Linked DNA regions of Rosistilla oblonga. The protein of the gene in region 2 binds, or shares a complex with, the protein of the main gene of each other region. Links are inferred from orthologs where the notes say so. Each region holds a gene or a part of one and is shown on either strand. Other genes may lie near its edges. The genes, in order: CA51_RS04030 and odhB.

Evidence for each region.
Region 1: odhB (region 2) and CA51_RS04030 share a complex: the UniProt entries of both Escherichia coli proteins name them as parts of the 2-oxoglutarate dehydrogenase (OGDH) complex. The link is inferred for Rosistilla oblonga from one-to-one orthologs.

What each region holds. Positions count from the first base shown.
Region 1 is NZ_CP036292.1:1,139,722-1,143,374, forward strand. Bases 244-3,577 are described here. They hold CA51_RS04030 (2-oxoglutarate dehydrogenase E1 component), read left to right. Parts: upstream 244-605; coding sequence 606-3,377; downstream 3,378-3,577. Other genes in these bases: CA51_RS04035 (SHD1 domain-containing protein), read left to right, coding at 3,541-3,577. Outside these bases: CA51_RS04025 (MBL fold metallo-hydrolase RNA specificity domain-containing protein), read right to left, coding at 1-98; more of CA51_RS04035, read left to right, coding at 3,578-3,653. UniProt on the Escherichia coli protein: E1 component of the 2-oxoglutarate dehydrogenase (OGDH) complex which catalyzes the decarboxylation of 2-oxoglutarate, the first step in the conversion of 2-oxoglutarate to succinyl-CoA and CO(2).
Region 2 is NZ_CP036292.1:2,577,524-2,580,737, reverse strand. Bases 320-3,214 are described here. They hold odhB (2-oxoglutarate dehydrogenase complex dihydrolipoyllysine-residue succinyltransferase), read right to left. Parts: upstream 2,436-3,214; coding sequence 1,203-2,435; downstream 320-1,202. Other genes in these bases: CA51_RS09080 (endonuclease/exonuclease/phosphatase family protein), read left to right, coding at 2,720-3,214; CA51_RS09090 (FAD-dependent oxidoreductase), read right to left, coding at 320-1,104. In the rest of the region: more of CA51_RS09090, read right to left, coding at 1-319. UniProt on the Escherichia coli protein: E2 component of the 2-oxoglutarate dehydrogenase (OGDH) complex which catalyzes the second step in the conversion of 2-oxoglutarate to succinyl-CoA and CO(2).

The DNA.
Region 1 (3,653 bases), 1.4 Mb from region 2 along the record:
GTGCCACAATCGACCAGCAGACTGTGCTCGTCGTCGGTCCACAATTGGTGACACGACCCCGTGACCCCTAAGTGACCACCGTGATGGATCAATTTCATGACCTGCCTCGCGCGCGAAAATTGAATGATATCGATCTCTATAGTGTATCAATCGGCGACGTCTCACGGAGCTGGCGAGCCGGCTGTCAAACGAGTTGGGAATTTCGCGCAAGGAGCGTGGAAAATGCCATAGCCAGCTTGCCTCAAGTTGCTATGATTGAGTTCTCAACGCAGGTCGAAGGATGGATCTGCAACTTCATGCAGATTGAAGGACGAATCTGCAGAATCCTGCCTAAAAACTTCGTGCGGCTAAACCCCGTGGCACTTTTCGCATTGAATAACGCAATGTTGTCATTCTCAACCACGCGAAGTCATCACCGTCGTATTGGTCTCGCCGATGCGGTTGGAGCACCCGGGGAACGCGATCTCCTTGTGGTGTCGGCATCCCATCCCTCAACTCTTGCTGCTGGCGGGTGCGCGATCTTGCGAACACCTATCTGGCCAGTCACCTTTCTCACTTGCATCCAGATGCCTCGTTGGCAGTAACACAAGCGGCAACGAACAACGATGAACACATATAGCCTGGGCTACATCGACGACCTGTACGTTCAATATGTCAAAGACCCCGAGAGCGTGTCGCCCGGTTGGCGGCGGTATTTCGAACAGTTTCTTGTGGCGACCGATGAGACGACGGCCAAGTTGACCGAAGCGGCGACTGCGGCAGCCGATGGCGATGGGCAAACCCTCGGCAACGTCACCGAGCATGCGCTGTGGTTGGCTCGGATGCAGGACCAAGTCGACCAACTGGTCCGCGAATACCGGGTCCGCGGTCACTTGGTCGCTCAAGTCGATCCGCTGGGGATGGCCCAGAAGGGATGCCCCGAACTGAATGTCGAATCGTATGGGCTGACCGAAGACGATCTGTCGCGCCCCTTCGATTCGAGCGCTCTGGAGAATGTCCAAGGGCGGACGCTCAACGACGTGCTGCAACAACTGCGGAACACCTACTGCCGCAACATCGGCGCCCAGTTCATGCACATCGACAATCGCAACATCCGCGATTGGTTGCAGCGCCGGATGGAAGTCGGCGAGAATCGGATGCCGCTGTCGCACGAGGTCCAACGCCGGATCTACTCGCGATTGGCCGACGCGACGATTTTCGAAGAGTTCGTTCGCCGCAAGTTCGTCGGCGCCAAGACCTTCTCGTTGGAAGGAGCCGAGAGCTTGATCCCGTTGTTGGATCTCGCCTTGGAAAAATGTGGCCAGCACAACGTAAAAGAAGTCGTCATGGCGATGGCTCACCGTGGACGGCTGAACGTCCTGGCGAACATCTTCAAAAAACGTGCGCTCAACATTTTCTGGTCGTTCGACGATCCCGATCCGCAATTGCATCGCGGCGGCGGCGACGTGCGGTATCACCTGGGATACAGCAGCGATTGGAAGACCGCTTCGGGCGACAAGATGCACATCTCATTGTGCTTCAACCCGAGCCATCTGGAATACGTGAATCCGGTCGCGCTGGGACGGACGCGTTGCAAGCAGGATCGCTATGGCGATTCGAAGCGACAGGATGTGGTCACGATCTTGATCCACGGCGACGCGGCGTTTGCGGGCGAAGGTGTCGTGCAAGAGACGCTGAACCTGAGCCAGTTGAAGGCCTACCACACCGGCGGTACGCTGCACGTGGTGATCAACAACCAGGTCGGTTTCACGACCGAACCGCGCGAAGGACGCAGCACGACCTACGCGACCGACATCGCCAAGATGCTGCAAATCCCGATCTTCCACGTCAATGGCGAAGATCCCGAAGCGGTAGCTCAGGTCGTCAACTTGGCGATGGATTTCCGTCGCGAGTTCCACAGCGATGTCGTGATCGATATGTACGCCTACCGTCGTTGGGGTCACAACGAAGGCGATGAACCGCGGTTCACGCAGCCGGAGATGTATCGCGAGATCGATGCGCGGCAGAGTGTTCGCAAGAGCTACCGCAAGCGATTGCTGAAGCTGGGCCAGATGACCGACGAAGAGGCGAAGGAACTGCATCGCAAGCGACAGGATAAGCTGGAGCGTGAATTCGAAGCGACCCGGACCGTTCCGTTTGTTCCCGATGTGCAATCGCTCGGCGGATCGTGGTCGGAATATGTCGGCGGTCCCGAACCCGAAAACGATACCGTGGTCACCGGCGTCGACAAGAAGCGGCTCTCGGAGCTGCTGGAGACGCTGACCACGATCCCGCAAGAATTTAATCTCCATCGCAAACTGAAGCGGCCGTATGAACAGCGTCGCGAGATGGCTGCCGGCAAGCTGCCGGTCGACTGGGCCACCGGCGAAGCGTTGGCTTTCGCAACGCTATTGACCGAAGGGCGTCGCATTCGTTTGACCGGCCAGGACAGCGAACGCGGTACGTTCAGCCAGCGGCACGCGGTGCTGCACGATGAAGAGAGCGGTTCGATTTACACTCCGCTGGAACACCTGGCTCCCGACCAAGCGAAGTTCGAGATCGCCAACAGCCCGCTGTCCGAAGCTGGCGTTCTAGGTTTTGAGTACGGTTACAGCCTCGACTGTCCCGAGGGCCTGTGTGCTTGGGAAGCTCAGTTTGGCGACTTCTGGAACTGTGCCCAAGTGATCGTCGACCAGTTCATCGCGAGTGCGGAGGACAAGTGGAATCGCTTGAGCGGTCTCGTGATGTTGTTGCCACACGGCTTTGAGGGCCAAGGGCCGGAGCACTGCTCGTCGCGAGTCGAACGCTTCCTGGCGATGGCGGCAGAGCACAATATTCAGATCTGTCAGCCGACCACTCCGGCACAGTACTTCCACTTGTTGCGACGGCAGGTTCTGCGTCGTTGGCGGAAGCCGCTGATCTGCCTGACGCCGAAGAGCTTGCTGCGGCATCCGTTGGTCGTTTCCGATTTGAAGGACCTGGAAGCTCGGCAGTTCCGCAAGATCTTGCCCGACACGCAGGTCTCGCCGGACAACGCGCGGCGGATTCTGTTGTGCACCGGCAAGGTCTACTACGACCTCTTGGAAGCTCGTAAGCAACGTGGGCTCGAGGATGTTGCGATCTTGCGGATCGAACAACTGTATCCTTTGAAGCAGCACGAATTGATGAGCTCTTTCGGCGGCTACGCGGAAGGGAAAGACATCTATTGGGTTCAGGAAGAGCCGAAGAATATGGGTGCCTGGCCTTATCTGAAGCTGAACTATGGCGACCAATTGGCTGAGCGTTTCAAGCTGCATTGTGTCAGCCGCGTCGAATCGGCTAGCCCGTCGACCGGATCGATGCGGACGCATAAGTTGGAGCAGGAAGAGCTGCTGGAAGCTGCTTTTGCATCGCTCTAGTGTCCCGCTTTCCTAGGTGCTTGCCACGTCGGAATCGATTGCCGTCGTGGCGGCTGGTGGGAAAGGGAAAGTAAATTCGTCGTGAATTTTGCTTGCGTTGAGCCCCTCTGCCCCGGAGAATCCAGTTTTTGCTGGACTTGTCCGACCGGGCGGAGGTTGTTTGATGTTGCTGAAGATTTCGATTGCGTTGTTGGGCTGTGCTGCGATCGCAGCTGCGTCCGTTCCTGGCCGTCTCTTGGCTGAACCGCTGCGGTATGCTCCCGAATCGGGGTCGCG
Region 2 (3,214 bases):
GTCGGTCGCTTCCAACGCCGCGACGACGGGCGCCGGCAAGCGTTCCAGCGGATAGTCCTGGCCGTTCATGTAGTTCAACAGGATCGATGTCTTCCCATCGCGGCTGGTCAATCCGTCGACGATCCGTCGGACCGTATAGACGCTCAATTGACGCGGCGATTCCTTTCCCGCATCGGGCCAGTGCGGGATCGCACCGAGCCCCGGATTCGCTTGATCCCATTGCAGATCGGCAAACGCTTGGCGGCTGAAATGCGTCGCCCGCGGGTAATTCCGATCGTCGAATCGCGGCGGCCGACCGATCGGCGTCTCGCCATCCGATTCGGCGACGATCATCGCCCAAGTGATCGGATTCATCTCGTTTGCCGGATGACAGCTCAGATCATCCGGGGCGCTCGGTTCGCCGAAACGCGACTTGGGATCGGGGCCGCACAAAAATCCTGCACCTGCGACTTGGATCACCTCGCCCCAATCGGAGGCGTCGATCGTCAGCGGCGCTGCGACCGCCAAGCGACCTTCGCCGCCATCGGTCGCTGCAAACGTGACGCCATGCAGCCGGGAACCTCTCACATCGGCAGCCACGGGATACAGGTTCCAGTGGACGCGGATCTGACCACTGTCGATGTAGGGAGCGATCATCTCGCGGAAGATCGCCTCGGCTTCAGCAGGCCGAAACGTCGACGGTCCGTGATAGGGACGCCCGGGCATCGGCGAGCCATACTTTTGCGTGTTGAAAGCTTCGATCCGGTCCATCAACTCTTTGAACAGCCCCGAGCGATGGAACGATCGCTTCATCGGATGCCAATCGACGCCCCAGCCGACGCGGCCGACACCTTTATCTTCGTCGACGCAGGCCAACGCCTGTTCGGTGAACTGGCCGCCGAACCACTTGCCATCGTGCACGATCACGATGGAATCGACACCGCCGCGAGCGGCTTGAATTGCCGCGGCCCAGCCAGCTTCGGTCGCTCCGACGATCAATAGATCCGCGCTGGCGATCGTTGTCGCAGCGGGAGCGGCGTAGGAATTGGCGGGGCCCAGCAGGGCAAGCACAAGAAAAAACGCAGCGGTGCGAAAACGCAGGCTGCGTGAAAGCGAGAGGTTCAATGCAACGGCTCCGGTGAAGGTTCGCTTGTCGAACCTTCACCTTTGGTGGTTGCAGAAGGGGCCGCTATTCCACCCGAAGGGACGACAATCGCCCCATTCTACACTTCCAGGAACAGTCGTGCTGGATCTTCCAAAACGTCTTTAATGACACGCAGGAAGCTGACAGCTTCGCGGCCGTCGACAACGCGATGGTCGTAGGTCAACGCGACGTACATCATCGGTCGGATCACGACTTCACCGTTGACCGCGACCGGACGATCTTGGATCGAGTGCAGTCCCAAGATGCCGCTCTGCGGAGGATTGACGATCGGCGTCGACAGCAGCGATCCGTAGATCCCGCCGTTGCTGATCGTAAACGTTCCGCCATCGAGATCCTGCGGGTTCAAGCGGTTGGCCTGAGCGTCGTCGGCGAAATCGGAGATCGCTCGTTCGACGTCGGCAAACGACATGAACTCCACGTTTCGCAGGATCGGCACAACAAGTCCCTTACCGCCACCGATCGCGATTCCGATGTCGTAGTAATGGCGATAGACGATGTTGTTGCCGCGAATCTCCGAATTGACGGCCGGGAAGCGACGGAGCGCTTCGACAGCCGCTTTGGCGAAGAACGACATAAAGCCCAGCTTGACGCCGTGCTTCTTCTGGAACGCGTCCTTGTATTTGGATCGCAATTCCTTGACAGGTTCCATGTCGATTTCGTTGAACGTGGTCAACAACGCCGCGTTGTGTTGAGCTTCGACCAACCGTGCGGCGATCGTGCGACGCAGCATGCTGAGCGGTTTGACTTCCTCGGCACGGTGTTCGCCCGAAGTCATCAGCGATGTCCGTGGACGCTCTTCGCTGGCTTTAGCCGGTGCGGCTGCAGGCTGCTTTGGCGCGGCTGCGGGAACTTTGGAAATCGTTGCGCCGGAGATGTGGTCGAGGACATCTTCCTTCAACAGGCGTCCGCCCGGTCCGGTCGCTTTGATGTCCGCCGGGTTGAGGTTGTGTTCGGCGATCAATCGAGCTGCCGCTGGCATCACGCGGGCGTCGTCGGCAGATTCACCCGACGATGCCGCTGCGGCGGTCGATGCCGAACCGTTGGCCGAAGGAGCTTCACCGGCTTCGATCTGAGCGATCACGTCGCCGACTTTGGCAAACTCATCCTGCTGCTTGGTGATGTTCCGCAGATAGCCGGCCGAGGGCGAAGGGATTTGAACCGAGGCTTTTTCGGTTTCGATTTCGACCAGATCTTCGTCTGCTTCGACCCATTCGTCTTGCTGCTTCAGCCAACGGCCGATTTGAACTTCGCTAATCGATTCGCCGACGGTGGGTACTTTGACTTCAACCATGAGATGTTTAACTGTAGATAGCGGCAGGAAAGTGTGCGAGTAATGGGAACTCCGCACCGCGCCAATCCGACACGGCTTCGGAAGCCCCCAGGATACCGATCATCGAGCTTTTTGTCAGCCTGCCATTAGCCGTTGCCAGCCTGATCGTCAAGATCGTTGCAATCCGCTTCGCTGGCGTTGGGATCGATCGAAGCGGCCGCCGCGACTGACTTCCATTAACCGAAATTGCCGAAAACAAGGAAATCATTGGTGATCGCATGTCCCGGGGCTCGGAGACCGCAAAAATGAAGTTTGTCCTTAATCTCATCGTCGTATCTGTCATTGCGATTATTGCGCTGGTCAAATTCTACGAGATCGAAGGGATCGACGGGCTGCACTTGAAGCGACGCGAATCGAGCGCCGGCGTGGTCCAGGATCTCCGCGCGATGTTCTCGTCGGCGACCGCCGAACCGGGCAGTGGATTTTCCGCTCCGGGAGGCCAGCCGTTGCCGAGTCTTCCCGGCGTTGGGGTGCAGACGGTTTCCAGCCGGCAAGGGGCCCCGGGCACGATCCGACTGGGGACCTTCAACCTGCGGGAATTCAGCCGCGAAAAGGTCAACGATCCCAAAACGATGGACTTCATCGTGCGGTTGCTGCAGCAGATCGATCTGATCGCCGTCCAGGAAGTCGACGCCGACCGCCGCGAACTGTTCCCCCGGATCGTCGAATATCTGAATCGCGACGGGCGGACTTACGATTTCATCGCGGGCCCACAAGTTGGCCCCGACGGATATCAACAA